DNA from 2 places in the Paenibacillus sp. FSL W8-0187 genome. Region 2 is predicted to be linked to the other one. Evidence: riboswitches for the same ligand, from Rfam matches in the RefSeq annotation. Region 2 holds a riboswitch; the other holds the start of a gene.
The links. Region 2 has a riboswitch for S-adenosylmethionine ahead of metA (homoserine O-succinyltransferase). Riboswitches for the same ligand answer to the same signal wherever they lie in the genome.

Region 1: linked by a shared signal. The riboswitch ahead of MKY48_RS28610 (methionine ABC transporter ATP-binding protein) and the one ahead of metA (homoserine O-succinyltransferase) in region 2 are both predicted to bind S-adenosylmethionine.

What each region holds. Positions count from the first base shown of each region.
Region 1 covers NZ_CP150206.1:6,292,027-6,308,018, forward strand. The annotation lists gene MKY48_RS28560 (YheC/YheD family protein) at 194-856, opposite strand; gene MKY48_RS28565 (hypothetical protein) at 1,078-1,287, shown strand; gene MKY48_RS28570 (iron-sulfur cluster assembly accessory protein) at 1,460-1,819, opposite strand; gene mqnE (aminofutalosine synthase MqnE) at 2,210-3,316, shown strand; gene MKY48_RS28580 (FAD-dependent oxidoreductase) at 3,474-4,532, shown strand; gene MKY48_RS28585 (YuzB family protein) at 4,583-4,831, opposite strand; gene MKY48_RS28590 (NifU family protein) at 4,914-5,159, shown strand; gene MKY48_RS28595 (SDR family oxidoreductase) at 5,351-6,124, opposite strand; gene MKY48_RS28600 (MetQ/NlpA family ABC transporter substrate-binding protein) at 6,329-7,171, opposite strand; gene MKY48_RS28605 (methionine ABC transporter permease) at 7,240-7,908, opposite strand; gene MKY48_RS28610 (methionine ABC transporter ATP-binding protein) at 7,908-8,924, opposite strand; SAM riboswitch class I at 9,032-9,178, opposite strand; gene MKY48_RS28615 (Cthe_2314 family HEPN domain-containing protein) at 9,300-10,019, opposite strand; gene MKY48_RS28620 (COX15/CtaA family protein) at 10,484-11,458, opposite strand; gene MKY48_RS28625 (thioredoxin family protein) at 11,703-12,047, opposite strand; gene MKY48_RS28630 (DUF2515 family protein) at 12,186-13,577, shown strand; gene MKY48_RS28635 (polysaccharide biosynthesis protein) at 13,661-15,286, opposite strand; gene MKY48_RS28640 (DUF456 domain-containing protein) at 15,343-15,822, opposite strand; gene MKY48_RS28645 (Cof-type HAD-IIB family hydrolase) at 15,830-15,992, opposite strand, start outside.
Region 2 covers NZ_CP150206.1:5,883,587-5,899,578, forward strand. The annotation lists gene MKY48_RS26570 (aminotransferase class I/II-fold pyridoxal phosphate-dependent enzyme) at 1-214, opposite strand, end outside; gene MKY48_RS26575 (PLP-dependent transferase) at 211-1,395, opposite strand; gene metA (homoserine O-succinyltransferase) at 1,420-2,337, opposite strand; SAM riboswitch class I at 2,471-2,600, opposite strand; gene corA (magnesium/cobalt transporter CorA) at 3,036-3,971, shown strand; gene MKY48_RS26590 (HRDC domain-containing protein) at 4,051-5,076, opposite strand; gene MKY48_RS26595 (ROK family protein) at 5,261-6,157, opposite strand; gene modB (molybdate ABC transporter permease subunit) at 6,252-6,935, opposite strand; gene modA (molybdate ABC transporter substrate-binding protein) at 6,932-7,774, opposite strand; gene MKY48_RS26610 (5'-3' exonuclease H3TH domain-containing protein) at 7,777-8,673, opposite strand; gene MKY48_RS26615 (arsenate reductase family protein) at 9,065-9,427, opposite strand; gene MKY48_RS26620 (RluA family pseudouridine synthase) at 9,465-10,481, opposite strand; gene MKY48_RS26625 (cob(I)yrinic acid a,c-diamide adenosyltransferase) at 10,485-11,045, opposite strand; gene MKY48_RS26630 (aspartyl-phosphate phosphatase Spo0E family protein) at 11,288-11,551, opposite strand; gene MKY48_RS26635 (aminotransferase class I/II-fold pyridoxal phosphate-dependent enzyme) at 11,670-12,875, opposite strand; gene MKY48_RS26640 (Lrp/AsnC family transcriptional regulator) at 12,890-13,390, opposite strand; gene MKY48_RS26645 (spore coat protein) at 13,568-13,963, opposite strand; gene MKY48_RS26650 (hypothetical protein) at 14,010-14,246, opposite strand; gene MKY48_RS26655 (FAD-binding oxidoreductase) at 14,387-15,613, shown strand; gene MKY48_RS26660 (MFS transporter) at 15,771-15,992, opposite strand, start outside.

The DNA of each region.
Region 1 (15,992 bases), 410 kb from region 2:
TAATTTGTTGGTAAGTGTAAAAAACAGGGTCATATCAAAGTGGATTATGGGGATAAATGTTATACACAGGATCTTGGGGAAATCTACTATAAAAAAAATTAATCAATTATAATATCGGTAGATTATCGTTATTTTTTTATTACCCTATTAAAAAATCATTAAACGGCTGCATTTGGGAATATTAAACAAAAATTCAGCTTGGTCTTGTATTAACCTCCAAAATCCAAATCTTGCCCTCATTGTCTAACCCGTAATCAAATCCCAGTTCGCCGATCCCTGGAAAACGGGATTCCAGTATTCCTATGCACTGTCTGGTTACTTGGCGCATTTCATTGCGCTTTTCCCTCGCATTAATATGGGGCAGTGACAGCCGGAGTGCATGGCCACAACGAAGCAGCGTCCCCCCTTTACAAATATTCGTCACAAAAAGCCCTGGGTTCGCGAGTCGCCCCAGCATGGCCCGGAATTTCCATCTTCCTCGATCCTTGACTACCTTTATACGGTAATCCAGCGGACGTCCCTGAATTTTAGCCAAATGAATCCCCTGCTGTATCATGTAGCTCCGTCTCAGTCTTATTCTGCCCAGTACGTATAACAGGGAATTCAATGTATCTACATGAACAGTACGCCTCTTATGAGTTACCAAGTATCCCGTTCCGTCTTTCTGTATTCGGATGACTCCGTTACCACCGGTTCCTACAATCGGCTTGATCACGACCATTTCGTGTTCGGCCAGCATTGAGGCCAGGGTATCCCCTCCATACGACTGGGTAGCCGGAATGTAGGGAGCAACCTGCGGATCGGTCAGCAGCGCTTCCGTCTTCAACCACTTGCTGGCCAGTTGTCTTCCCGCCATGCTGCTTTCGCCTCCTTTTATTCATGACATACGTTATCCTATTCCCCAATCCGCTCTTTGTCTTGGATGATTGTCCGTGATGGTATGCCTAATAATTGAGGTTCTTGTGGCCTCACGGGAGCCTCCCTTTGCAAATGCTGTGATCTATCGTATAGTAAGAACAGAGCTTTGTCCGTAATAAATCCATCACCTTGGATAACGATAAAGGAGGCTTTGTCACCTTGGCAGCATTGTTTGAAGTTTTATACTGGATCGCCATTGTCGGCATGTCGATTGCACTTGCAGCCGTAACCGTTCTTATCTTTGCCATGGGCTTCAAGTTCATCAAGGATAAGCGCAGAGGACTCGGAGCGGGCTGCATCATATTTTCGCTTGTGGCCGCCGGCATGATCGTGCTGATGCTGAACGATACCTTCTTCTTCCCGGTCTGAACTATGAAGAACCCGAAAAAGCAGCCTCTTCTTATCGCGGAGTTGGCTGCTTTTTCGGGTTCTTATGTCTATAGCGGATGTTCCCGATAACGCAAAAAAGACCTCCCCGACAAGATTGTCTGGAGAGGTCTTTCACTGTTGGACTCAGGCTTAACCCTCTAGAGAGTCCTTATTAGCAAGGCTCTTCGTTCGGTTTGCCCGCATCCGTTGCCGTACGGAATGACGAACCGCAGCCGCACGTTACGGTCGCGTTCGGATTGTGGATGGTGAAGCCCCCGGTCATGCCGGATTCCTCAAAATCGATTTCCAGACCATTCAGGTATTTCAGATCGTCCTTTTCGACAACGACCTTCATATCCTGCAGATCCATATATACGTCAGCTTCCGTTTCATTATCGTCAAAGCCCATTGCATATGAAAAACCACTGCAACCGCCGGCAGTGACACCCAGTCGAAGGAACATGTTGGGCGTTTCCTGTTCAGCAAGCATTTCTTTTAAACGTTCTGCAGCTGAGTCGCTGATTGTAATCATAGGTCACCCTCCTTTTCGTTCACTCTTTAAGTATACTCCTCTTCGCGAATTCGCTCAAGGTTGTTATGATGGCTTTTGATATGTAATGACAAACCTATTTTCAATTCCTCTATTTGTGTTGCTACCCCGAGGGGTCAGGTTTATAATAGGGAAGGAACATGGGCGGCAACTGTTGGATAATTGTCACATCCCTCAGCTAAAAAGCGGCAAAGGTTATGGCTGGTCCACAGTTGTATATTTTTTCACAAACTTATTTATTTATTCAGCCCATTATTGATGTTGTTGTTATACCACTATAAACGGACCGTTCCCTTAGGGGAGTGATTCACTTTATGATCGCTTTTCTGCAGAATCTTCTAAGCAGATCAAGTGTGAACAGGAGGATTGAACATGTCCACAATTGTGACACCATTTACCGATCAGAGAATGGCCGAGATCGTTGCGAAAGTCCAAAGCGGCGAACGCCTGAATCTTGAAGACGGTGTGTATTTGTACCAAACTGATGACCTGCTGACCCTCGGGCAGCTGGCTAATGAAGCAAATTTGCGCAAGAACGGGAAGAAAGTTTACTTCATAGAGAACATGAGTCTCTATTTCACGAATGTATGCGAATCCTACTGCGCTTTTTGTAATTTCCGGAAAGATCAAGGCGAGGAAGGCTCCTATACCCTCTCCGGCGCTGAGATGATTGAATATGTCGAGCAGCATATTCATCCCGGCATTCGTGAATTTCACATCGTTGGCGGACATAATAACCATGTGCCGTTCCAGTACTATGTAGATTCCCTGAAGGCATTGAACGAGCGTTTCCCGGAAGTAACGCTAAAAGCCTATACGGCGGCGGAGATTGAATTCTTCACTCGCATTAGCGGACTTAGCACAAAGGAAGTACTCCAGGAACTGCAGAAAGCAGGTCTTCAATCCTTAACAGGCGGCGGCGCCGAGATTCTGTCTGACCAATATCGTCAGAAGATGAAAGTGGACAAAGCGAACGTGGATCAATACCTCGACGTTCACCGTACCGCGCATAAGCTTGGCATGAAGACACACACCACCATGCTGTACGGATCGATCGAGAGCCACGAGGACCGGATCCGCCATATGCTGCAAATTCGGGATCTTCAAGATGAAACAAACGGATTCATGGTGTTCATTCCCCTATCCATGCAGCCGAAGAATAAGAATGCAGGCATCATGCGCCGCAATTCGGCCTACGAAGATTTGAAAACCATTGCCATCAGTCGTTTGATGCTCGATAATATCGATCACATCAAAGCGTACTTCATTAATATCGGGGCGCAATTAACTCAAGTTGCTCTCAGCTTCGGGGCTTCCGACGTCCATGGTACGATCCTCAAGGAACGTATTAGCCATGCTGCAGGAGCCTTAACACCGGAAGGGCTGACACGCAAAGAGCTGGTCTGGCTCATCCAAGGCGCTGGCCGGATTCCGGTTGAACGCGATACCTTCTACAACGAGATCAAGGTTTACGAATAAATCTTACCAGCAGGGATTTAAGCAAACGAGAGACGTTCCAAAAAACGGAAAACAGGTTAAAGAGATAATATAGCGTGGGTAACCTAAGCCGCTTCCAGCGGCGTTTTTCTTGCGAATCGGCGCTCACCTTCTTATCTCTTGAGAAAGGAAGAAATTTATGAAAAAGCTCGTCATTCTCGGCGGAGGCTATGGTGGTCTTGCCCTAATTCAAGAATTATTCAGCGGCTATCTTCCTCCGGACGTGGAGGTCGTGCTCATCGACCGCATGCCATACCAAGGACTCAAAACCGAATATTACGCGCTGGCAGCAGGCACCGTGGCCGATACCGCCGTTCGTGTTAAATTCCCGGTGTATGACCGCCTCCAAATTGTATATGGTGAAGTCACATCCATTGATCTAGAGAAGAGGCTTGTTAACCTGACGAACAACGATCCCGTGGAATACGATCAACTCGCCATTGCTCTGGGATGTACGGACCGTTATCATGGAGTACCAGGTGCTGAAGAATTCACGTTCAGCCTGCAATCTTTCTCTGCATCCCGGGAAACCTATTTGCACCTGAACAACCTCAGACCTTATGGTCATGTTCATATCATTGGCGGAGGCTTAAGCGGCATCGAGCTCGCTGCCGATCTTCGTGAAAGCCGGCCTGACCTTAATATCGCCATCTTGGACCGAGGACAACGGGTACTTTCTTCTTTTCCTAACCGTTTGTCTGCTTATATTCATCGCTGGTTTGAGGAACACCATGTGGATATCCACAGCGGCGTTTCCGTATCCCGAGTTGAGAAGGACGCCGTGTACAATCTGGATGTGCCAATCGCAACCGACCTGGCTGTATGGACGGCGGGTATTCAGCCCGTAAAGGTCGTACAGGATCTGGATCTGCCAAAAGACCGCAGCGGACGCATTATGCTGAACGAGTGGTATCAGGTTCCTTCCCATCCGGAAGTGTACGTGATCGGCGACTGCGCCAGCCTCCCGTTCGTCCCAAGCGCCCAAGCCGCTGGGGCTCAAGCCGAGCAAGTGGGACATGTCATGAAAGCTTTATGGCGGGATGATACGCCAAAGGTATCTCCGCTGAAGCTCAAGGGAACCCTCGGTTCCCTCGGCAAACATGCAGGCTTTGGACTCATGGGCAGCACCTCGGTTCTGGGCCGGGTACCAAGGATACTGAAGAGCGGCGTTCTCTGGAAATCCAAGCGTCACTACTAGCACTGAGCAGGCTGCAGGCGCTTTGTAGATGAATATGCCAGGAATCAGGCTCAGCTTTCCTCTTCGCTGTCCTGAAAGCTTTCCAGTTTGGCTATGACAACGTCAAGCAGTTCTTCAGCCGTGGGAGCCTCGACCCATTCGCCATCCACATAAGCGAAGGGCATCAGGTAGCACTGGCCGCAGTTGGTCAGGCAGCCGTATTCGATGACCTGACAATCATACTTGGCTTCAAGCGTCTGTAGAACTTTATCCGTGCCAAAATAGGAATTGCTTGTGCAAAACTCAATGATTATGGACATTGTGATTAGACCTGCCTTAAGATTGGCATTTTATTTTGCCGGTTTATGTACTATAATATAGGGAGGAAAGGAGTTGAACAAGATGAGTGAAAACACGCAAACCACTGTATATGATGAAGTGGCTGAAGTGCTTGATAAACTTCGTCCGTTCCTGCAGCGCGACGGCGGTGACGTGGAACTGGTTGACGTTGAAGACGGCATCGTTAAGCTGAAATTGATGGGTGCATGCGGTAGCTGCCCTAGCTCCACCATTACTCTGAAGGCAGGGATTGAACGCGCCCTGGTTGAAGAAGTAGAAGGCATTCAAGAAGTAGTTCAAGTATTCTAAATCTTCTTTAACTATAAAGAGTCTTGGTTTCCCTCGTGGAACCAAGACTCTTTTTTTGAGATAAAAGAATGAATAAGTTTTCAGCGAAGCGTAAGCCATTCTTTAATCGCATGTATATGTTTTGGGGTCAGCAAAGTATTGGAAATAAGCATCGAAGCATAGACTCCACTTTGTTGTGGGGTTATTGTATGTTATTCCGGCTTAATCAACGGGCGGATCGGGTCCAGCCCACCGGATATATCCATGATATTGCCAGTAATGAAATCCGAATTATCCAGGCATAAATATTCGATCACCCTGGCGATGTCCTCCCCGCTTCCCGATCGTCCGCGCGGGGTCAGCCCATCTTGAATGCCCGAAACTTCATCGATGGTCTTCTCTTTATTTGCTCCGCGGATGTCCCCAGGACAGATCATATTCACGGTGATTCCATACGGTGCTTCTTCCACCGCAAGCGTCTTCGTAAAGGAGACCAGGCCCACTTTAGCAGCCGCGTAGGCTGAACGCTGAGGCCACGCGCGGGCTTCTCCGGCATGTCCGAATCCGAAGTGGATGATGCGTCCCCACTTCTTCTCCCGCATGGCAGGCAGAACGCGGTGGTCCAGCAGCATGACGCCGGTTAAATTGCCATTCACCATATGGACGATTTCGTCCCGGCTGTACTCTGAGAACAGACGACGCTCCCGAATGAAAGGGCCTGCGTTGTTCACCAGGATATCGACGCTTCCCAGTTGCTCCTCCGTCTGATCCACCAATGAATACAGCTCACGCTCGCTGGCGATATCGGCTTTAATCGCAATAGACTTCACGCCAAACCCCTCGATTTCACGGGAGAGCGCCTCCGCTTCATCCTTGCTGTTTACATAATTTATAGCCAAATGACATCCCTGCCGAGCTAACGACAGCGCCGTCATTTTCCCCAAACCTGTCGCACTGCCTGTAATCAGCGCCACTTTTCCCTTCAAGGCTTTCCCTCCTCAGATGGATATCCTTCCTTCAGTATAAAAGATTTGATAAAGCCTAACAACTTGCAACCCGGCCAGGAATGGCCGCCACACAAAAAAAAAGAAAGGACTTATCCATAAAGACCCATGGTCTTTTGGATAATGCCCTCTCTTCACGGATACGATGAACTAATCTACAGCATCATCGAGCCTTTGGTGCTCGAATTAGAATGCCGGAATGACAGCACCTTTGTACTCTTCTTCGATAAAGGTCTTCACGTCCTCGGAAGTCAGCGCTTTGGCCAATTTTTGAATGGCGTCGGAGTCCTTGTTGTCCGGGCGAGCTACCAGCAGGTTGGCATAAGGGTTCTCTTTGTCTTCGATAAAGAGTGCATCCTTTGTTGGGTCCAGTCCCGCTTCAAGCGCGTAGTTCGTGTTGATGACAGCCAGATCCAGCTCATCCAGCATACGCGGCAGCATGGCGGCTTCAACTTCCTTGAACTCCAGGTTCTTCGGATTTTCCACGATATCCTTAGCGGTAGCTTCCAGCTTGGTTTCATCTTGCAGCTTAATTACGCCATTCTTGGACAGCAGAGTCAACGCACGGCCTGCATTCGAAGGATCATTCGGGATCGCCACAACCGCTCCATCCTTCAGCTCATCCGCAGATTTAATGGTTTTGGAGTAAGCACCCAGCGGCTCCACATGCACCGCGATCACGGATTCAAGATTCAATTTACGCTCTTTGATTTCGTTATCCAGGTAAGGCTTGTGCTGGAAGAAATTCGCGTCGATTTCTTTGGAGTCCACTTGCGTATTTGGCAGAACATAATCCGTGAATTCCACGATTTCCAGGTTCACGCCCTCTTTTTCAAGCGCTGGTTTAACATGCTCCAAAATTTTGGCGTGAGGTGAAGGCGAAGCGCCTACTTTCAAGGTTACGGTCTCTTGAGCGCCGCCTCCTGTTGTTCCCCCTGGCTCAGCTGCTTTATCCGCAGGCTTGCCGCCGCACGCAGCCAGCACCGTAACCAATGTCAAGCTGATCAATGCCAATGTCCATTTTTTCATTCTAAAAACGCTCCCTCCGAAAATATATTATTTTTTATATTGTCTTCCTTGATGCCTCATCCATCCCGTTATTTTCTTGTAAAATGTCGGACCAGACGATCTCCTGCCATTTGCAGCAGCTGTACCAGCACTATCATTAATACGACGGCCAGAATCATGATCTCGGTCTCATAACGGTAATAGCCATACTTGATGGCCAAATCTCCTAAACCGCCGCCACCGACTTGACCGGACATCGCGGTATAAGATACCAGGGTTACAATCGTGATGGTCATCCCCGCCAGCAGGCCCGGACGTGCCTCCGGGAGGAGAACCCTCCATACGATTTGGCTTGTCGAGGAGCCCATGGCATGAGCCGCCTCAATCACGCCTTTATCCACTTCATTTAAAGCCGTTTCTACGAGCCTAGCGAAGAATGGCGCAGCGCCGATCACGAGCGGCGGAATGGTTCCCAGCACGCCGTACGAAACACCTACGAGCGACTTCGTAATCGGGATCATTGCAACGATCAGAATAATGAACGGAACCGAACGCAGGATGTTCACAATGAACGACAGGATCGTGTAACCGAAGCGCACCAAACCGGATGTAGATCTTGCAGCCATGTAGAGCAGCACGCCAACCGGCAGTCCGATGATGAAACTGAACAATGCCGAAGCCCCCAGCATCCGAAGGGTATCCAATGTTGCCGTCCATATCTCTTTCCAGTCGATCTGGGTAAAATCAAGCCCGAACATTAATGAATCACCTCCACGTCTAATCCTTGTTCCAGCAGCTTCCGGATCGTATCTTCTATGGCACGCTCTTCCCCTTCGAAACGGACGATGAGCTGGCCATACGGCGTTTCTTTGATCGTGGAGATCGTGCCCTGCAGAATTGCAAAATTCACGCCCGTCTCATGAACGGTATGGGACAGAATCGATTCGTACGTTTTCGATCCAAGGAACGTAATCTGCACCGCCCTCGAAGGTCCGTTCGCCTGGCCCTGAATGGCCAGCCGCAGCGCTTCGCCGCTGTCCATCTCCTGGCGGATAAATTCCTGGGTCACTTCATGCTTCGGCTTCAGGAACACTTCCGTTACCGGCCCTTGCTCCACAATGCCGCCCTGATGAATGACGGCGACCCGGTCGCATATGCTCTGAATCACATGCATCTCATGGGTAATCAGCACGATCGTCAGATGAAACTTTTTATTAATGTCCAGCAGCAGGCGCAGGATCGAATCGGTCGTCTGCGGGTCAAGCGCCGAAGTGGCCTCGTCGCACAGCAGCACTTCGGGATCGCTTGCGAGCGCTCTGGCTATGCCGACCCGCTGCTTCTGCCCGCCTGATAGCTGGGACGGGTATTTGTCCCGATGTGCCTCCAAGCCGACCAAAGCCAACAGTTCGGATACCTTGCGTTCCATTTCAGCCTTTGGTGTCTTGATCAGACGCAGCGGAAACGCAATGTTATCGTACACCGTCGCGGAAGATAACAAGTTAAAGTGCTGAAAAATCATGCCGATTTTGCGGCGTTCCGTCTGAAGCTGCTTCTTGCCAAGCGACGTTAAGTTCTTACCGTTCACCCACACCTCGCCCGAGGTGGGACGCTCCAACAAATTGATACAACGGATCAATGTACTTTTACCTGCACCGGAGTGTCCGATGACTCCGAAGATTTCTCCTTTTTCAATCGACAAATCCAATTCGGACAACGCAGTGGTTAAGGTTCCGGCTTTTCCGTACTGCTTCGTCAATTGCTTGAGCTCAATCAATCCGATAATCCTCCTTTTTCCGTAGCTTCATATCTATTTACCCAAAAGAAAAGAGCCTCTTTTTGTAGAATCAAAAAGGGCCCTCTTTACGTAAAAGTCAACGCCTTTTCTCATCTGTCAAAGCCAAGGGATATCCTGTAGCTTTGAAGGAATTAGCACCATGTCACTCCAAGCGTCACTGCGTTAAGCAATTACACGCTGGAGTCGGTTGCCGGGCTTCATCGGGCCTGTCCCTCCGCCTCTCTCGATAAGAAAACATCGATATGAAATTTTTCCGATTAATTTGATCTGATTTAATAACATTTAATGAATGCAATAGTTAGTATAGATTCTTTTCAGGTTTTTGTCAAAAGGAATTTCATGGCGATTTTGTGCCTAAGCCCTGACTCCATTTTTCCCCCAAAGCTCGTTCGTATATTTATAAGAGGCCGCCAGACTCCGGCATACCATATCGACACCTTGTTTGAGATCGTCCAGGTGCTGATCGATATCCTCCAGCTCGATCTTGTCCGACAGCCCTTGATGACGCTGCCATAAATCATCCTGCATCTCGGAATTCATGTAATGGATTTCGGCGTTGCGCCGTTTCCGAAGTGTGTTCAGCGGCGTTTTGTAACGCTCCTTGATCGCTTCCAGCTCTTTGGCCAGCTCTCCGTGGGCCTTCAGGAATTTAAACTGCCGCAGGACCGTAAAATATGAGAAATGCGCCTTCACCTTAGAGGTATGAAGATCGTACAAATCGTTCAGCACCGTCCCCAGCTTATCAAGGATCGAGAATACGCGTATGAAGCTGTTTTTGTAAAAATACACATATCGTTGATATTCCCCTTGCTCCTGAATCGACATGTCATCGATGTAACCCGATTTGACCGATTGACTGAAATGCCTTGCCGCATTCCAGCTCTGTTCCAGCTCATCCAGGGAAACGATCAACCCCCGGGTCCAAATCTCAAGCTTGCGAAAGTCATGCGTCGGATCCTGATTTTTCTCCATTTCCTTCTGCAGCAGCCGGGTTGTTTGGACCATCGATTCGATGGCTTCCTCAAGCAGTCCGTTATTGTGTCGGGGCTGTTCCCCAAGTAACATTCGAAGCATGGCGGTACCCCCTCGCGTCATCAAATTAATCTTGGTTCTTCTTGGACCGCTATTTGTCAAAATAGTGATTCCACCGCGTTTAACCGTCTTCACGATATCCTCACGCGGGAATAACTCATTCAGGTATCCCGATTTCATTCGTGCATTCATGACCAGAGGATTGTTCTTATAGGATGCCCCCGAAACGGCCAGACAACCCACAGAATGGGGCGACTTTCAGATATCCCCCAGGATATCGCCTTCGTCAATCTTAATAAATATAAACTAATCCGTTGCGGGATCAAACCTTTTCAATACTGCTTCCAGCGTCTCCTTGATATCGGACAGGTCGAGCGGAAGTTTTGGCTATCATCCACTTCCCTCCTCACTATACAACAAAGCCCTCGAACGCTGGTTCGGGGACTTTGCATAAACGATGTTGCCTTAAATTCGATCCTTTTCGTTTAATGATTTTCGCTTCTTTTTTATACAATCTTTTCACGAGACATGCTATGATCCGGCCGCATTTCGGCTTTAACCGGCTTGCTGAGCTGCCATACCCTGACACTTAAATAACAGAGTACGCCGAATAAGGCCGAGATCAGCAGTGTATGTCCCAGCGCGGAGAATACGTAAACTTCCTCGTTATGCATCGTTGCCATAATGAGGGCACCGCTAAACACTTGCAGCAAGCAGAGCACGGTTGCCGAGATGCCCAGCATCTGTATCTCCCGGTTGTCGCGGTTACGCCAATATGCAAAATGCCCCATCACCGCAACCACGACCAGCAGCAGAAGCGCTGCCACCCGGTGCATAAAGGCGATGCCGACCCCACCGCCCAGCTCCGGGATCACTTCCCCGTTACACAGCGGCCAGCCCGAGCAACCTTCTCTAGAATCGGTGTGGCTGACGAATGCACCAATATAAACGACGATATAGCTATACAGGGTTGTGCCCCAGACTAAATTACGGAAACCCTTGCTTACCCGAGGCAGACGTTCCAAGTCTACGGGCCCCTTCGCCTGTTCTACCCGCCGCATACCCAGAGCCAGCATGACGGAGCTAGCAAAAGCAATCAGCGAGAAGCCAAAATGCAGCGCCATAATCGCAGCCGATTGAGGTTTAACCACCGCAAGCGCACCCATGATCGCCTGCACTACAACGAATACCGAGGTCCCGATAACATAAGCCATCAAATCCCGGCGATCCCGCTTGTACTTCCAGAACGCAATCAGCGAAGCCAGCGCGGCCAACCCCGCCATTCCGCTGACAGCCCGGTGGGAATACTCAATCATGGAGGATACCGTGTAAGCGGGAACAAATTTACCGTTGCACAGCGGCCACTCCTGGCCGCAACCGAGTCCCGAGCCCGTCTTTGTCACAACCATGCCTCCGAACGTCGCGAAGAACATAATTAAGCATGTTATGTAACTCAGCCATTTTAATTGTTTATCATTCACTTATCTCACCTGCTGCTCATAATCATTCACTATTTAAACCTTTACGGGATCGCATCGTACACAGTCCACATTTCATTATACCTGATTCTACCGCTACGGTCACTTGAGCGATTGTGACAAAATGTTCAAAAATGAGAAAAACCTTCATGATACAGGTACTTGACTTCTTCACCCTACCTCTAACTGATATGTAAAACAACACCGCCGCCAGTTATAGATCAAGGCGGCGGTGCTATAGTCACTCTTACTTATGAATCGTACTGTATACGTCCACGGCACGCTGCAGGAAATCTTCAATCTCCTGGCGCGATTTGCGGAGTTTGTTAACGTAGCGAACCAACTCGCGTCCGTCGGAGTATGCAACAAAGCTAGGGATACCCATAATATTTTGCTGCTGACTCACGTCACCGACAGCATCGACGTCAACCTCAACCAGAGTCAATTGGTTTGAGAACTTTGTCTCAACCTCCGGCATGAATGGATCGATAAACTTGCAATCGCCGCACCAGTCTGCTTTAAATACGGCAACAGTCAGTCGCGGAGACTGGATTGCAACCTGAAATTCTGCTTCTGAAGTGATTTTTTCCATTGATTATCTCCCCTTTACGTCGAGTTCCTTCACCCTTAGTGAATCAAAATGTTGAGTGGAAGTCAAATTTTAGAGCATACTGACATTATGATGCTCACAGGCTGGGATTAACCATCAGAAAGTGCAGGTGACCCCCGAATGCACTCGAATGGAGTCAATGATAATAAAAACCGGGGCAAGTATGTATGGTCATGGACGGCAGCTATTCCGCAAGCCCTGACCGAATCATGGTCGGGGATGATCGCATCGTGGCGATTCTCCTTAAAGCTCCGGACAAGCAGAAACGAATTGCATTGGGACTACACAGCCGTTAGAACGATTCGCAGGCAGCTCAAGGATATCCTCTCCTCCCATCCCTATCTGCAGCAGAGCGTTTCCCCGTTTCCGCTCCCTTCCATGCAAGGGTATAGCGATATTCGGATTCATGAGACCGGTCCAGAGGTTCAGCTATCTCCAGAAGAGCAGGAGTTGAGTCATCATATTCAAGAGGCCACAGCTGCAGCCAACCGAAGTAACGTGACCCGTACGCAAGCCTATTGGGACTGCTATGTATCACAACCTGAGCTGCATTGGGCCTTTCTGGCCCACATGGTATCGCGTAATGCCGGGTGGAATATGAGTGATCTGAAGGGTGGATTGATGTCGGATCTTATGAATCCGACATTTAAGAACAACCTGTATCGCTTCCTGGAGCGCTGCAATGCACTGATCTTCCAGGACGCCTATCCCCAGCTGCTGCTCTATATACACAGTCGAAAAAAGGGTAAGCCCCTATTTCATTTGCTCCCCCACTTTCATGTTTCAGCGTTCATGACACCGTTCTGGGAGCAGTTCTGGCAGGATCAGAGCAGTTCGCTGCTTACGGTAGCCCTGATCATTAATGAGCAGAACTATATTGAGGGGCGTGTGGCGAGACACCCTTTTTACCTACAGCATATTCTACAGGATCCCTTCTTTCGGATGCATGAGCTGACCCGGTTGAATCAAATCGTGTTTCCACTGGGTCAAGTCCATCGAACAGAGTCGGGCGAAAGCCCTGCCCAGAAGCCCTTATCCCCAGCCAGGCCGCTGGCCGGACTTACCTTACCCAAGTTTGACGACCTGTCCATTCGGATCAAGGCAGGCCGTTCGCTGTATGCTTTATTGTTTGGGTATGAGGAGATATACCGCGCGGTGCTGGCATTCGCACGATCCACCAAGCATCAGGGATCGCGCGCCGAATATTGGCCGGCCTTATTTACACCGACACTTGAGCAAGCCATGAATCATGGCCACGCGGGATCTGACCTCATCACATCAGAATGGCTGCCCGATGGCCAGCGTCTGTACAGCCCTTATCTTGATGAGATCTGGGAGGATGAGACCCCCGAGCCGATTCCCCGGTACGACTGGTATCAGGGCCCGGCGATGTTTAGGCATATTCGTAAACCGTTACGGCCGCTGCTGCCGGATATCACCCATGCCCATCGGGCCGCTCTGGAGAAAACCTCCATCGTGCATGATGTGTCTGATCAGTTCCATCGGCATTAAAATGGAAAGAGACCGTCCCGATACTACAAGGATGGTCTCCATTCGGTTCTATTCACACGATAAGTGAAACTAAGTATATGTTTTTATCCCCGCTTCCGCATTCGTGCAGGCTGCAGTCTCATAAGCGGACGGAACACTTTCTGCAAAAGGCGCGGGTAACTGCTCAGCTCCGATTGCCGCAATACGCCAAACACCACCAGCAGGACAAGATATATAATGACCACGGCCACGCCTACAACCAGGCAAGTCAGCAGGAAGGCCAACCGTGCCGGCATGATATCAACCATTTGAATACCGGCCAGATTCAGGCCATATCCAATTCCCCCGGCGGCAATCACCGTCAACAAGAAGCCCGTCCAGCGTTTGCCCAGGATGGAGAAGGATACAATCGCTTTAATCGATCTTATATTCAGTATCGTAATAACAAGGAAACAGAGCGCCGTGCTCCCTATGATCCCGTAGATCCCAAAGAACGGGGCAAGCAGGAAGCTGGCTGCAAGCTTGATTGCAACCCCGATCATCACGTGAATCATCGAGAGTTTGGCCTTGCCGATTCCAAGAAGAATGGAATTTGTAGTCATCATCGTGATCTGGAAAATCGTACCGAACGTCAGAAATCCAATAATCCCGCTGCCGCCCAAGGAACTAAACAGCAATCCATTAATGGAATAGGATGCCACGCATAGCGCAATCACCATCGGCATCCCCGTCAATATGGCTATACGCATAGCCAGCGATACTTGCTGTTCCAAATGCTCCTGGTCCTTCTTCGCAAAAGCCGCAGAGATGATCGGAATAAGCGAGGTACTGAGGGCAATGGCTAGAATCGGCGGAATCCCCGCCACGCTTTGAGCCCGGTTCCCAAGCACCGCGAGGGCTGCTGTCGCCTGATCCAAACCAATCTGCCCGATCAACAGCGGCTTCACTATAGAGCTGTCAATGAAGTTAACAGCCGGAACTGCCAGGGAAGACAGCACAATCGGTATGGACAGCGTGAATATATCCCGGTATATCCCGCCAAGCGGAATGGAACGGTCCGCCGCCGGCATCTTGAGCTCACGATCGCTTCGGCGAAGTTTAACCGTGAAGTACAGCATGACTGCAAACGCGCCGATACTGCCGAGTACGCCACCAAAGGAAGCTCCGGCCGCAATCCAGGTATCGTCGTATCCCATCCGCAGCAGCACATAGGCCAAGCCGATGGCTGTCAGAACCCGTGCAATCTGCTCGATGATCTGAGATATGCCGCCAGCTGTCATGTTATTACGTCCCTGGAAGTATCCTCGCATCATCGCGATGGCTGGAAACAGCAGCAGCGCTGGGGCGAGTGCCTGAATGGCCGCGGCTGCCTCCGGCTGCTTAGAAATATGGGTAGCATAATAAGGAGCTCCAAAATATAGCAGCAGCGTCATGACAATACCCGCTACCCCGGCAAAAATAAGTGCAGCATGATAGACACGCCGAGCCTCCGCAGGCTTATTCAAAGCATGACGCTCGGATACCATTTTGCTGAGTGTGCTGGGAATGCCTGCCGTTGCTACCGTTAACAGCATTAAATATACGTTATTGGCGATCGTAAATGAAGCGTCCCCTATATCGTTCAGCATATGTTCCAGCGGCACCCGCTGGACAAGACCCAGCACGCGGGCTACCAGCGCAGCAGCGGCCAAGATGATCGTGCCTTTAATAAATGACTCTTTCTTTGACAAAACCGTACCCTTCTTTCTCCTCCAAAGCGCCTCTTACAGCGATTCCTAAGCGTCTATTAGAAAACCCAAATGAAGAAAATAATAATCATCGCGAGCTGTAAAATAATCTTCACCACAATGCTGCTGAACAAGCCAATGACCGATCCGAAACCAACCTTCATGGATTTGCTTGGTCCCGAGCCTGCCAGCATTTCACCCAGAAATGCCCCAAGGAATGGTCCAATTATCAATCCAAAAGCGGGAATAACGAACGGTCCGATAATCAGTCCGATCGTGCTGCCCCATATCGAGGCTTTGGAACCGCCGAGCTTCTTAACACCCCAGGCGTTAACCGCATAATCGGCAATGAAGAGCACCACCAGAATGATCGTCTGAATAATCCAGAACCATGCATTGTAATGCTCAAATGTAAAGAACCAGCCGTAAACAAACAGCGCCAGGTAAATGGCGATAACCCCCGGCAGAATAGGGTAAATCGCCCCGGCCATCCCAATGATAAACAGAGCGATGACAATAATCCAGCCCAATATGTCCATCAACATCTCACCCTTCGATCAAAATATGATCCCTGATGACCTCAACGATGCCGTCCTCATTGTTGCTGGAAACCACAAGGTCCGCTTCATCCTTAACCGTCTGCTGGGCATTGCCCATAGCCACGCCGAGTCCGGCCTGCTGAATCACAGCCAGGTCGTTCAGGCTGTCA
Region 2 (15,992 bases):
TGTAATCATGCAGCGGCGGGTTAAAGATGTCCTCATGATGAAATGTCGAGGCTTGATAGATCGGAACGCTGGAAGCGCCGGTTGCCCGGTCGATTTCCCCGCCGAAATGCAATAGTTTCGTCTCGAAACGGAGTTCATCTTCTTCATGTCCCCGTTTTGCTGATAACTGCTTGGTTTGCGTTTCCAAGCCTGATGGACCTTTATCGATGCTCATTCTCGCGTGCTCCCTTCCACTTCAGCTATGGCTGCGCTCAGTGCAGCATCCAAATCCGCGATCAGATCATCCTCATGCTCGATGCCGACCGAGAACCGGAGCAAGCGGTCATCCACACCGATCGCTTCCCGAATCTCAAGCGGGATGTCCGCATGGGTCTGGACGGCAGGGTAGGTCATCAGAGACTCGACGCCCCCCAGGCTTTCTGCGAACGCAATCAGTTTAATGTGCCGCAGCACGGGCTCCACATAGCGGGCGTCCTTCACCTTGAAGGAGAAGATGCCGGTGTTGCCGCTGGATTGACGATTCTGGATGTCATGTCCCGGATGATCCGGCAAGGCAGGATAATACACCTCGCCAATCGCTGGGTGAGTTGTCAAAAATGTTGCCACTGCGGTTGCATTCGCTTCGTGCCGATCCATGCGCAGGGCAAGCGTCTTCATTCCTTTCATCAGCTGATAGGAATCGGTCGGGCTTAACACCGCGCCGATGGAATTATGAAGGAAAGCCATCTCTTCCGATAGTTCCTTGCCCTTCGTTACAATGATACCCGCCAGCACATCGTTATGTCCTCCCAAATACTTGGTGGCGCTATGTATGACAATATCCGCCCCAAGCTCGATAGGTCTTTGGAAATACGGAGTCAAAAGCGTATTATCCACGATGCTGATCAATTGATGGCGCCTTGCCCACGTACAGACGGCTTCGATATCCGTAATCATCATAAGCGGATTGGTCGGCGTTTCGATAAATACAGCCTTCGTGTTGGGCCTTCTTGCCCCTTCCAGCGCATCCAGGTCATTCGTATCCACATACGTAGCCGTTACGCCGAACTTGGACATAATCCGCTCCAGAAGCCTATAGGTCCCTCCATACAAATCCAGCGATACAATCAGATGATCCCCTTGACCGAACAAAGCAAAAATCGTCTGGAGGGCAGCCATGCCCGAGCTGCAGGCAAAGCCGGCATCACCGGATTCCAGCTCGGCGCAGGCGTCCTCCAGTACCGAACGGGTCGGATTTTTCGTACGGGTGTAATCAAACCCTGTGCTCTGGCCTAATTTGGGATGGCGGTATGCCGTAGCCTGATAAATCGGAAAATTCACGGCTCCGGTTACCGGTTCTTGCACCGACCCGATCTGTGCCAGTCGGCTCTCTATATTCAAAGGTTTCTTCTCCATCACAAACTCTCCTCCCGTATACTTCTATATTTGCGGACCAATATCGTATGGCGTTTCCTGATATACATAGTAATTGAGCCAATTAGTAAATAATAAGTTTGCATGCGCTCGCCATATGGACGGAGGCGTTCTTGTTGGATCATCATTCGGGTAATAGTTGCGCGGCAGCGCGATATCCATTCCTTTGGCAGCGTCCCGGTCATACTCCCATTTCAGAGAGTCCGCATCATACTCGGAATGTCCTGTGGCAAATATCTGCTTGCCATCCCGGCTTGAAACTAAATAAATTCCTGCTTCCTCGGACTCGGACAGGATGACCAGATCGTCAATGCCTGTAATATCTTCGCGCCGAACTTCCGTATGACGAGAGTGCGGAACAAAGAACATTTCGTCAAAGCCGCGGAGCAGCTTGGTACACGCTTCATTGATCGTATGTGGAAATACGCCGAAGCATTTTTCCTCGAGGCTGTATTTCGGTACGCCGTAATGATAATAAAGCCCGGCTTGCGATGCCCAGCAAATATGGAGCGTGGAGGTCACATGCGTCTTGGTCCATTCAAAAATTTCAGTAAGCTCATTCCAGTAATTCACTTCTTCAAACTCCAACTGCTCGACTGGAGCTCCTGTAATGATCATGCCGTCAAAACGACGGTTCTTCACTTCTTCAAAGGTTTTGTAAAATGATTTCAGATGCTCAGCCGACGTATTCTTCGAAACGTGGGAACTCGGATGAAGAAGGACAACATCCACCTGGAGCGGGGAGTTACCGATCAATCGCAATAATTGGGTCTCCGTCGTTTCCTTGGTTGGCATCAAGTTCAGAATAGCAATCCGCAATGGGCGGATATCCTGATGAAATGCATGACTCTCATCCATGACAAAAATGTTTTCTCCAGCCAGAACTTCCTTTGCCGGCAAGGCGTCCGGAATTTTAATCGGCATCGTGGCTCACTCCTTCGAAATATGAAATGATACATCCATAAAAAGCTGTGAGAAAGAGCGTTAGACTGTATAAACGCAAGAAAACCTTTCTCAAAGTAGAGAAAGGTCATCATATACGTATCACAATGCGCCTCTCTCATCTGTCAGACTATACAACGGCTTCTAAGAAGCGTCGTATCTCCTGCAAGAATTAGCACCGTGCGATGTTGCCGCCGGTTGCCGGGTTTCATAGGGCTAGTCCCTCCACCTGCTCTTGATAAGATTTCGCTTTATTCAGTTGTCTTAAATTGTTCGTAATTGATACTTACTTTAAATCATTCCCAATTTTTCGTCAAGAACCTTTTCATAAAGTTTGTCACACTTCACCGAAGGTTTCCATACCCTGTACCATGGTCCTTGGCTGCGCCGGATTTCAACTTGAAAGGTCCTACACCCGGCGTTATACTAGACAAGTGCTGTTGAAAACCGAGTATGAAAGAGGTGACATGGAAGATGGACGGTGACCCGAGCCAGAAACTAGATCAAGACGCACAACCGCATAGGATTAAGATCAGTCTACCGGCAGAGGACGGCGTTATTTTTCATGCGCTTTTATCGTATTCTAACCTTCCTTGACATGCCCCTACACCGGTGGGCTGATATCCTGTGCCTTTACTGCTTAACCAAGCAGCTTGTATTTGACAAAGGAGTGATATCAGATGAAAATCCGGTTGGTCGATTCGGGCGTATTTACCCCTGTTGATGACATCGAAATGACGCTGACCCCTCCGGCCAGCGGCTTCTACTGGCTGGATGCGGACGAGGATGATTTAGCCGAACTGCAACCTCTCTTCTCCCTGCATGATCTTGCGGTTGAGGATTGCCTCAGCGAAGAAGAGCAGCGTCCAAAAATTGAAATATATGAGAACCACTATTTTATCGTTGTGAACAGCATCCGGTTTGACGACGAAGAAATTTTCCTTCGGGCATTGAACGTTTTCTTGGGCAGGCATTTTATTATTACGATGACCAAGCAAAAGATCCACGAGCTTCGCAGCGTTAAACCGCTTCTCTGGGAGGATGAAGTCAGCACGCCTGACCGCTTCCTCTATCTCTTGATCGACCTCGTCACGGACAACTATTTCTCCGTTGGGGACCGCATTGAAGCACGGATTGAAAAGCTGGAGGAAGACATCCTCATGCATACCAAAAAATCCCACTTAAGCGAGATTATCGGTCTGCGAAGCGAGATTCTATGGTTGAAAAAAGTGCTTGGACCGCAGAAGGAAGTCATCAATACTCTGAACAAAAAAGACCTACGGCTGATCGATGACCAGCTGCAAAAATATTTCAGCGACATCTATGAAAATGCCGTGAAAATTTCCGAGACCTTCGAGACTTATCGAGATCTCATGGGGAACCTTCGAGAGGCTTACCAATCCAGTATCGCCAATCGGGCCAATGAAATCATGCGTGTGTTTACCGCTATTACAACCATCTTCATTCCACTGACGCTGATTACGGGCATCTACGGCATGAACTTTGACAATATGCCTGAGCTTCACTGGAAATACTCTTATTATGTGGTTCTAGGCATCATGGTTTTTGCCGGTGCTCTTATGTTTTATCTGTTCCGTAAAAAAGACTGGATATGAAATACCACAGAACCACAGACAGAATCAGGACGGATCTCCTTGCCACGAGGAAATCCGTCCTGATTTTCGTTTATGCGGATTAGCTTGCGTTTGCTTTGCCAGACTCTTCCCGCCGGAAGCGAATCCGTATCAGGCGCAGCCGCTCATACAGCTTCTCCATTCCGCCAATGTCTTCTACCTCTCCATTCCGGGCTTGTCCTTCTCCATATACCCGTTGTAATACGGGTTTAAGAAACGTATCGCCCAGCTCTTCAAACGCCTTCCATACCGTTGCCTGCTCTGAAGCCGTCATCGTATTCAATTCAACCTCAAGCAGTTGCTCCGTATCATAACCTTCCTTCTCGAGCCCCTCCAATTCCTCAACCAAATCCCGACGAGATAACGAGGTGCGCTCTTCCAGCTGGGCCAGTGAAGCTCCCTCAGCTATCCCAATCAGCATCGTACGGCGGATTCGGAAGCGGTCGAGCTCTTGCTTGTATCGCTGCTCCTTCTGTTTATACAGCCAGGACAAGAACACCTCTTCCTGCAGCTGCTCGTAAACCCAATCCAGTGGAAAGGTTGTGGTTCGTTCAATTTTCGTCGTGATCTCCAGCCACTCCGCCCCATGCTCCGAAGCCTTGCTGACCCCGATTCCCGGAAGCTGCAGCAGCTCTTCCTCATTCTGGGGGATGAAGGCGCTAATCATACGCAGCACTCGATTGCTGGCTATGAAATAAGGTGCTTTTCTTCCGGAGGCCGCCTTTCTTCTGCGCCAAGCACACAGCTCCGTGTACAACTCCTCCGAGCCATACAGCTCACTGTAGCACTGCAGCTTCTGAGCGCCGAGATTCTTGCCTCCAGTCTCTCCCGGTTCATGGAATACCCCCTCAACTAGCGGCCGGAAGCCCTCTCCAAGCTTCTTCGCTAATTGATGTCGGTACACGCATAATAACTCATTCCATGAATTTCCCTCATACCACTCATCATCGGATACATCACCGTCCGGTTCCATGTTCCGCCAGCCAAGCCGCCATCCCCCCTCTTCTTCACCGATCCATACTTGAGCAGAACGGATGTGACCTGACTCATCCGCTCCGCTCATCTGATTCATGAACACAATTTGCATCCCTCAAATACCTCCCGCTTACGCATTCAGCACAACGATGGAACAACGCAAAAAAGCACCTCTCCTCCGCCGCAGCGACAAAGAAAGGTGCTTCCCGTTCCATACGTTATACTGTTGAAATCATAATACCATAATCTGTAATAAAATCAACCTAATTTTGATTCACTCTATATAAGAAATAGGGTCAAGCTTGAACGCTCTTGGCCTCATCTACTGCCAGCTTGGCCAACGCCAATGCGCCGCAGAGACCCGCATTATCGCCGAGCATCGGCGGAACGATAAATTGATCAATCCCATCATGAAGGCTTGGATGCTGAACATATCCGGCCAGCAGCTCCTGAAGCTTCGTGCGGATCAGCGGGAACAGCTGCTCCTGCTTCATAACGCCTCCACCCATCACGATACGCTGTGGGGACAGAATGAGGACATAATTCATCAGCGCTTGAGCCAGATAATAAGCTTCCATCTCCCAAGCCGGATGATCCGGCGTCAATTCCACACCGGGAACTCCCCAACGTTTGCCAAGAGACGGTCCGGCAGCAAGCCCCTCCAGACAGTCTGCATGATAAGGGCATGTCCCTTCATACCGGTCTTCCGGATGGCGGCGCACATAAATATGACCCATCTCCGGATGAGACAAACCGTGAATCAATTCACCAGCTACCACGGCGCCTGCTCCTACTCCCGTTCCGATGGTGATATACAGACAGCTATCCAGTCCCTGGGCAGCGCCCCATGTATATTCTCCAAGAGCGGCTCCGTTTACATCGGTATCAAATCCAATCGGAACATTAAAACGCTCTTCCAATGCTTTGACAATATTGTAATTGCTCCAATGAGGTTTCGGTGTCGTAGTAATGCAGCCATAAGTCGGGCTGCCCTTCACCGGATCAATCGGTCCGAAAGAACCGACTCCGATCGCCTCTATATCCTTATCAGCAAAAAAGTTAAAGACGTTTGCCATGGTTTCTTCAGGGGTTGTTGTCGGGAAGCTCACTCGCTCCACAACCGTTCCATCCTCCATACCCACGCCGCAAACGAACTTGGTTCCTCCTGCTTCAATTGCTCCAAGTAAACTCATGCTTCTTCCATCCTCTCCACGATGTGCTATGCCTTGTTCTCTATATAGTTGCTAACAAGCTCTATTCGAAGCATATGTAAACATTGTGCTCCCGTCAAGTCCGCCCGCCTCTTTCTCTGTTTCTGCCCGTTCCTGACGCGGCCAGCAACAGCCAAGAGAACAAAATAATGACAGCCGTCCACGCCCACGCCAGCCCGCTCTCGCCATTGCTTACCGCAACGTAAATCGCCGTGGGCAGCGTTTGCGTAACACCCGGTATATTGCCTGCAACCATCCAGGTTGCCCCAAATTCACCTAAACCTCTGGCAAAAGCCAGAATGAACGCCGAAATCCCCGCTCTGCGGACAAGCGGCAGCGTAATCCAGCGAAGCACCTGCCATTCGCCGGCCCCTGCCGATCGCGCCGAATCCTCAAGCTCCGGTTCCACGGACTCAAAGCCTACCCGCATGCTCTGATACACAAGCGGAAACGAGACCACAATAGCCGCTATAACCGCGGCCCCCCAACTGAAAATGATGGGCCTGGCAAACAGCCATTGCGCAGCTGCGCCAATCCAGCTGTTTCTGCCCAGCATGACAAGCAGAAGAAAGCCAACCACCGTAGGTGGAAGCACAAGCGGAAGCATCAGCAGCGTTTCAACCGCCGTCTTGCCGACAAACGAGCGCCTGGACATCCAGCGCGCTGCCGCTAATCCCAGTATAAATGCAATGATGCTGGACAGCAGTGATGTTTTTATCGACAGCCATACCGGCATCCAGAACATTTCGGTCGCAGTCACGGCGACGCCTCCGCTACCTCAAATCCAGCTTCCGTGAAGATATCCCTGATCTCTGGCTTCCGCATAAATTTGAGGAACGCCTCAGCCTCCTGCGGATGCTTGGCATTGCCCGGAACCGCTGCAGGATATTCGATCGGCTGGTGCTTGTCCGGGTCAACCTCAAGCGCAAGTGTTGCCTTGGCGGAACTCTTCAGATCGGTTTTGTACACAAAACCGGCATCCGCATTCCCCGACTCCACATAAGCGAGAACTTGCGTCACGTCCTTGGCATACACCGCCTTGGATTCGACATCTTCCCAAAGGCCTTCATTCTGAAGAGTCTCCTTCGCGTACTCCCCGGCCGGTACAGTATCCGGCTGCCCGATAGCCAGAACTCGTACTTCAGGTTTGAGCAGATCGGATAACTGCTTCACGTTCTGTTTGCCAACAGGCTCAATCAGCACCAACGCATTTCGAAACATTAACTGAACCGCATCGGATTGTACGATCCCCTTCTCGACCAGTCGATCCATCGGCTCCGTTGCCGCGGATACAAACAAATCTACAGGCGCCCCTTGCTCAAGCTGTTGTCCTAGAGAGCCCGAACCGCCAAAATTATAACGCAGCGTAACATTCGGAAACTCTGCTTCAAATCGTCGTCCGGTCTCTTCCAGGCTGGATTTGAGACTTGCTGCTGCCGAAACCATAACTTCAACCTTCTTCTCAGCCCCTGAGGGCGGCTTAGAGGTATCGGTTAAAGGAGTCTGATTGGAGGCACATGCGGATATAAGAAGCAGCATGGCCCCAAGCAGTAATCCGGTCAAGATTGATTTTCTACCGAAATTAAACTGTCTCCACATAACTAGGAAACCACCGCCACCCCAAAAAGATGGCCCAAGCTCTTCATCTCAAGCTCCTCCAGTTTGGTTAATGCACGTTCGTGATCCACGCTCAAGCGGCATAGTTCCAGTTCGCACTCCATTGGAACCTCACAATGGATTTCCGCCAAAGACCTGGACAGATGCAGCATTTCCAGATCTGCCTCGATCTTGGTGCGGACCCCTTTGGTCAGTGACTCAAGATTCGCAAGAATTCCTTCCACGGTTTCATACTCCTGAATCAGCTTGACCGCCGTTTTCTCGCCAATCCCACGTACGCCAGGATAATTATCACTTGTATCTCCCATCAGGCCTTTCACATCGATAACCTGTCTTGGGGAAAGTCCTTTTTCGGCATACAGCGTTTCCGGGGTATAGTGCATATAATTGCCGTGTCCCTTTTTCATGATAATGACGGAAGTGGAATCGTTCACGAGCTGAAGCAGATCGTGGTCCCCCGACAGGATCATGACATTCATGCTATCCCCGTACCGTCTGGCAAGCGTACCGATGCAATCATCGGCCTCATAGCCCACGACGCCCAGGTTCGGAATTCCCAGACATTCCGTCACATCACGAACCAACGAAAACTGCGGAACCAGATCATCCGGCGCTTCCGGACGATTGCCTTTATACGAGGCGAATTGCTCGGTACGAAATGTTTTCGAACCCATATCCCAGCAGCAAGCTACATGGGTAGGCTGAAATTTATCGATAGCATCCCACATATACCGCAGGAAGCCATAAATCGCGTTGGTCGGCACCCCCGCTTTGGTTCGACGGATATAGCCGCTTGACGCGGTTGCATAGTAAGCACGAAATAATAAAGCCATCCCGTCTACAAGCATTAAGGATGGTTGTTGATTGGGTATCACAGTCATGATCGCTCCTAACTTTAACTTCTCTGGTATAACCTTAAATATACCTTGTCATTATACCATATCCCTATATAGACTTGGGCTTGTCACAAGGTATTTCTTTGAATTTCCTATCATTGCCTGTTCATAAGAAAAACGTCTATCGACGTACTTTCTCAGTAGACAGACCGCATATAGAGGAAGTTTTTCTTGCGAGATAAGGATGCTAAGCCTCGGATGTTATTATCTCTTAAAACGAAAGAGCATCCCGGCGGCCAAAAGACCTTGGGATGCTCTACCTTCATCAGCAGGAAAATGTGTCTATTCCGGATCGTTGATCTTCAACAATGGGGCCACTCAGTTCTTTCAACCGGCCTCAATTGGGCCGTCATTGCCTCCGACCAAAATAGCCATTCTACTTCTGCCATGACTCCTGATATTGTTCTGCTTTGAAGCCGACGGTCACTTTACTTCCGTCCGTCACGATTGGACGCTTGATCAATCTTCCGTTGGACGACAACAGTTCGATTTTCTCCTCATCGGAAAGTCCAGGCAGTTTGTCTTTCAGGTTCATTTCCTTGTAGACCTCGCCACTCGTATTGAAAAATTTCTTAAGCTCCAGGCCGCTCTTATCGATAAGATTGGCTAATTCTTCCTGCTCTGGCGGTTGTTCAAAAATATTTTGAAGTTCCAGCTCATGTCCTTCGTTCTGCAGCCATTTGACCGCGTTACGGCATGTCCCGCATTTCGGATATTGATATACTTTCAGTTTGCTCATTCGATACGTTCTCCTTCTCTTGTTGTTTTGAAAATATTTAAGTCGCCTCTTGCGCAAGCATATTTCTCAGAGAGTTCATATCCTCAGGAAGCGGAGCTGTGAATACCATCGTGTTCCCCTCAATCGGGTGAATCAGTGTCAGGCTTGCTGCATGCAGTGCCTGCCTGCCCATATAGCGGTCCACCCTCATGATGCATGATCCGACTTCCGGCTCTGCCGACCCCTCGTTCCCATAGGACGCAGTTTCCGTCCCATCTGATCGTAACTCCCGCTCACTGTATACCGGATGCCTATACATCTGATCTCCAATCAATGGACAACCGATGCTAAGCATATGCACCCGAATTTGATGGGTCCGGCCCGTTTCCAGCTTCAATTCAACCAAGGATGCGGAATGATAGGTTTCGCATACCTGATACCGTGTCAATGAAGGATATCCGTCCGGGGTTAAGATGCGGCGGTGGGGCTCTAAAGGATCCCGATCAATCGGACCGTCAATATCGCCTGACGGCAAAGCAGGCTTGCCATGAACAAATGCAACATACCTCTTGTCGACCGTGCCGGCTATCATTTGTTCGGAAACATGCTGGTGGATATACGGATTCTTGGCCACCACCAACACGCCGGAAGTTTCCTGATCCAGCCTGTGAACCGCTCGGAACCGGTAATTCCAGCCCTTCTCCTGCCAGTAGTGGACAACGCCGTTCGCCAGTGTGTCCGTATAATGACCATGCGTCGGATGCACAATGATCCCTGCCGGCTTGTTCAGAACAAGCAGATGCTCATCCTCGTATAGAATATGAAGGTCCATCGGCTGGGGCAGCATATCGTCTGAACGTTCCTGCTCCATCCGAATTTCAACCAGATCTCCCGCATGCACTTTCACGCTAATGTATACACGGGTCCCGTTCAGCATAATGCCCTGCTCGGTCAACTTGAGGCGCGAGAGCAGCTTGCGGGATACCCCCATTCGTTTTTGCAATATAGTCTTAAGCAGCATGCCGTCTTCGTGGGGGGACACGACATAGCTGATTGGCGGATAGTACAAACTCATGAATTACCGAAACACCTTTCCACTTCGCTCATATTCGACATCTGGAATCCCGGCGTGCACATTGGCTGCCCGAGCAGTCACAAAGAAATAGTCGGACAATCGGTTCAAATACCGGCGAACCTCCGGATTGATTTCCGTGGTTCGCTGCAGCGAAACGGTCAACCGCTCAGCGCGGCGGCATACGGTCCGACATACATGAAGCAACGAAGACAACGCGCTTCCGCCTGGCAAGATAAATCGTTCAAGCGGAGGGTTCTTCTCCTCGAATGCATCCAGCCATACCTCCAGATTATCCACTAGCTCGGCGCCTACCTTGAGTTTATCCTCGCGAGGTCTCGCATAGGCCAGATCCGAACCGCAATCGAACAGTTCATGCTGGATTCGAACGAGCTGAAGATGCAGCTCCTCAAAGTCGGCTTCCTTGGCCAAAAATACAGCTTGACCGACAAAACTGTTCAGTTCATCGATCGTGCCATACGCTTCGATGCGCGGATCATCCTTGGGCACGCGACCACCAATAATTGAAGTTTCCCCCGCATCTCCCGTTCTCGTATATACCTTCATCCCATCTTCCTCCATTTCAAAGTCCGTTCCTTATTGAACGAACATCATATTTCTTATTTTATTATGCTCAACTATAGCATAATTTCGGATAACGGTCCCTCTATGGCGGAATAAGTCCCAGGCGGGTCATGATTCCGGAGCGAGGTTCTACCATCCAGGGGAAATCATTTAAACGCAAACAAGGCTGATCCTTGAGTCATTGCACTCAGGAGCAGCCTTGTATTATTCAATCAAATCGTATTTTATAGTTTCTTTTTTGGATGAGCCTTCATATATTCGTTAATCTTCAAATCCAGCAAACTGCTGATCTCGATGACAATTTCGGACGTAAAGGACTGCTCTTCCAAAAAAATCTGTTCCATCTTCCGGCGAAGCATGTGAATTTCGTCTTCCAAGGTAATTTCCTGAGGAGTGGATTTGGCTGATTTAATTGACCATTTACCGTGATTATCGCCTTCAGCCGTATAGTCACCACGGTAGTTTGACAATTCATAATCACAAAACACTGGTGATCCCTCCTTGGAAAGTAAAATTCTGCCCCCAAAATAAAATTATAACATATATTTTCCCAATGGAAAGTGATTTTTTTGTTAATTCAAGGAAAAAGTTCAACGAATTCCTTGTCTACTTTATTTTTTCCACAAAATTGCCCATTCTCTCCAAGGCCTCATTCAGCTGGGCAATGGATGTAGCATAAGAGCAGCGGATGAATCCTTCCCCGCCTAGACCGAATGCGGTGCCTGGCACGGCAGCCACCTTGGCCTCAGTCAGCAAGCGCTGGGCAAATTCTTCTGAGCCGAGCCCCGTTCGCTTGATACTTGGAAATGCGTAAAACGCTCCCTGTGGTTCGTGGCAATCCAAACCGATCTCGCGCAGCCCTTGAACCACCAGTCTGCGCCGCTGGTTATAGGATTCAACCATTCGATCCTTCTCCCCCATACCGTTGCGCAATGCTTCGAGCGCGGCGACTTGCCCCATTGCGGGTGCACACATAACCGTATATTGGTGTATTTTCAGCATGGCGCCGATCAGATCGGCATGAGCACACACATACCCCATACGCCAACCGGTCATAGCAAACGCCTTCGAGAAGCCGCTCACCAGTATGGTGCGGTCCATCATGCCTGGCATCGAGGCAAAGCTGACATGTTTGCCTTCATATGTGAGCTCCGCATAGATTTCATCGGAGATCACAATCAAATCGTGTTTTTCCACCACTTCTGCAATGGGCAGCCAATCCTCATAAGTCATGATGGCTCCCGTCGGATTGCTTGGGTAGCACAGGATTAGAATCTTCGATTTGGGCGTGGTTTGCGCTTCAAGCGCCTCGGCCGTCAGTTTGAAATGATGCTCTGCCGTCGTTTCAATACCAACGGGTACCCCGCCACCGATTGAAGCAATCGGCGAGTAAGAAATGTAACACGGCTCGGGAATCAGAATTTCATCACCGGGTACAATCAAGGCACGCAGCGCCAGATCAATCGCTTCACTGCCGCCTACGGTTACAATCATTTCATTGGCAGGATTATAAGTCACGTGGAAACTGTCGTTCAAATATTCCGCGATCGCCTCCCGCAGTTCCGGCATACCGGCATTGGACGTATATCCTGTAAACCCGCGCTCCAATGAATACACGCAGGCTTCTCGTACATGCCACGGCGTTACGAAATCAGGCTCACCGACACCAAGTGTGATAATATCCTTATTTCCACTGACGAGATCAAAAAATTTCCGGATTCCGGAGGGTTGAATGTCCCTGACCCTAGGCGCCAAATAGGAGCTCATCGATTTCCTGTTATTTTCTGCAAGCTGCTGTTCGTTCACAATCATAGCACACGCTTCCTTTACGGCGAGATCAGGAGACGATTGTCTTCTTGACGTTCTTCAAAAATAATCCCGTCTTGTTTATATTTTTTTAAAATAAAATTGGTTTTGGTCGATAATACAGAATCGATAGGTGACAGTTTCTCCGAAACAAAGTTGGCCACCTCACGCAAGTTTCTGCCTTCCACTTCAACCAGCAAGTCGTAGGCGCCAGACATAAGATAGACCGACTTCACCTGCGGGAATAAATAAATCCGCTCGGCAATTCCTTCAAAGCCTCTTCCGCGCTCAGGTGTAATTTGAACCTCGATCAGCGCCGTAACCTTCTCGTCTTCCATCTTGCCCCAGTTGACAACGGTCGCATACTTAACAATAACGTGATCTCGTTCAAGCTCCGCAATGGAGGTCTTTATTTCTTCCTCATCTACACCGAGTAGAGTAGAGAGTAGAGCCGGCGATCTTCTCGCGTCTTCTTTCAGCAGGTCAAGCACCTTCAGTTTCAATTCGCTAAGCTCTTCCATATACGTATCCTCCAGCACTTATTCCGAATAACCTTTCTTCATGCATGATATTTCGGAACAGAGATTAATACTTATATTACAATAACTTACACGGGATGTGCAAAAAAAAATACCGATGCATCACTGCAGCAACGGGCTGCAGGTGTCATCGGCTTATTGTTTGAGTTAACCATGGGATTATTGGGTTACATTATTAGATGTAGGGGCTACATTAGTGGTATGCGGCGGTACATTCGGATGATGCGCGTACGCGCCCATACCGGAAGTTTTTTGATTAATGATTTCCCGTGTTTTTTGCTGGGACTGCTGCGCTTGCTTATACTGCTTGTCCACATCGTATTTCAATGCATGCCGAGGCGCGGTATACATGTTCTGCTGCTTCATCATATTAAAAAATTCACCTTGCAGCTTCAGTGTATCCGCAGTCAGATCCGTAAACATTTGACGGACATCAGGACAAGAAGCTTCCGTTGTAGCTGTCGTATACTCTCGCACGACCCGTTTCAGTTCTCCCAGAATAGGGCTAAGCATATCCTCTTCGGGCAGGTGCGAAGATCCATTAGGCGTTATCATAAGTCGTTCCTCCTTAACAATTATGCATCCTGGTCTATATCTCCTCTTATTGAGGCTGCGTCGGCGCGATATTGCTGTGGATCTGCAGTGAGTTAACCAATGTATCGAGATGCTGCTCATGGCGTCCTACGAATTCCAGCAGCGCCTGCTGGATTGCAGGATTTTGACTGGCTGCGGCTGTCGCGGCACAATGCTTGGCCAGCATGCTCTCGTTGGAAATGCAATCCGCAATATAGTCCAGTTCTTTTGAGGTTAGAGGCTGTAATTGCTGATTAGGTGTCATCTTTGTGTTTGTTCCCCTTTCCAATTAGGTTGCACAGGGCTAGTATGCCACCTATATAAAAATCTATGTCGTGAGATGTCATTAAATACGAAAGGAACGTCCAAACTAATAACAATGTGACAATGAGGGGGTGAGGGACCATGTTACTGACCGGCGGAACAACGCCCTGGAAATATTTAAACACCGAACCTGTAAAAAGATACCCCGGTCTATCAGAACAGCTCAGCTGTGATGTGCTAATTGTCGGCGGCGGTATTAGCGGTGCGCTGATGGCCTATGTGCTGACCAAGCAAGGCGTGGACACCGTCCTGCTGGACAAAAAACGCGTATGCGAAGGCAGCACATCCGCCAATTCGGGGCTGTTGCAATTCTCCAACGACTGCCCCCTATCTGATCTGATCCAACAATTTAACGAACAACAGGGCTCCTCCTTCTACATGATGTGCAGAAACGCCGTACGTCGGCTCACCGAAATTGCAAATCATCTGTCCAGGGATTCCGGCTTGACCCCGCGAAGCAGCCTCTACTATGCCAGTAACCCCCAAGATGTCGGCATGCTTCGCCATGAGTATGACCTGCTCAAACGAAAGGGCTTCGATGTGGAGTACTGGAGCCGCGAGCATGTGAAGGCTAACTTTCCGTTCTCAAAAGAAGCTGCCATCTATACTCGCGGCGATGCCGAAGTCGATCCCTACCGTTTTGGGCATAATCTTCTTCAAGATGCCTGGGAGCATGGGCTGCGAATTTACGAAAATAGCGAAGTGAAGGAAACTCGGTATACCGACAGCGATGTCACCGTCTTAACCGATGAAGGAAGCGTCCTCGCCAGGAACGTGATCTGGGCCACCGGGTATAGCACCCAAGAATGGAAGCCTGATTATCAAGCGGAGCTGCTCAACACCTATGCCATCCTGACGGAGCCTGTATCCGATCTGTCTTCATGGTACAAGCGAGCATTCATATGGGAAACAAATCGCCCTTATCTCTATTTCCGGACAACGCCGGATCAGCGAATCATAGCCGGAGGGCTGGATGAACCGCTTCGTCCTTCAGGCAAACCAGAGGAATACGCTGAACCGAGAGGCCGGAGATTGCTAAATGAAATCCAGAAACTGTTCCCCCATATGACGGATTTGAAAATCGCTTGCAGTTGGGCCGGCGTGTTTGCCACAACCCAAGACGGCATCCCGTTGATCGGCAGACACCCGCAGTATCCGCACAGCTACTTTATCGAGGTGTATGGCGGAAACGGGACCGTTTACAGCATGATCGCTGCGGATCTGCTGGCCGAGACGATTGCAGGACGTGAGCCCGAAGAGCTGAAATGGTTCTCCTTGATACGGCCAATCGACCTGAAAATCACATAAAATAATTGAAGGTATCTCCTTATTGGCCATGGGGCCTTGGAGATACCTTCTTCCGTTGTAGGGTTACGCCGTAACGCTGTCTCTTGTTTATCAACTCGCCGTTCGTTAACTGGCACAACGCTTTTGACGCGAGCGGATGCGATTAGGCTTCAGGTGTTCAGGTGACTTGTCCTTTGGAAGGAAACAGCTTTCGTATAAACAGCCACGATCCGATAGGGGAAGCCCCCAGAAACAGCAGCAGCAGGGTTACCGTTAACGTGTCCTGTCTAAATGACAGAACAAGAATAAACACAAGGAGACCCGTAATTCGGCCTATGGTTAGACTGAGTTCCCGCAGCACGACCAGTTCCACCCGCTTCTCCACGTTTTCCTGATTCAC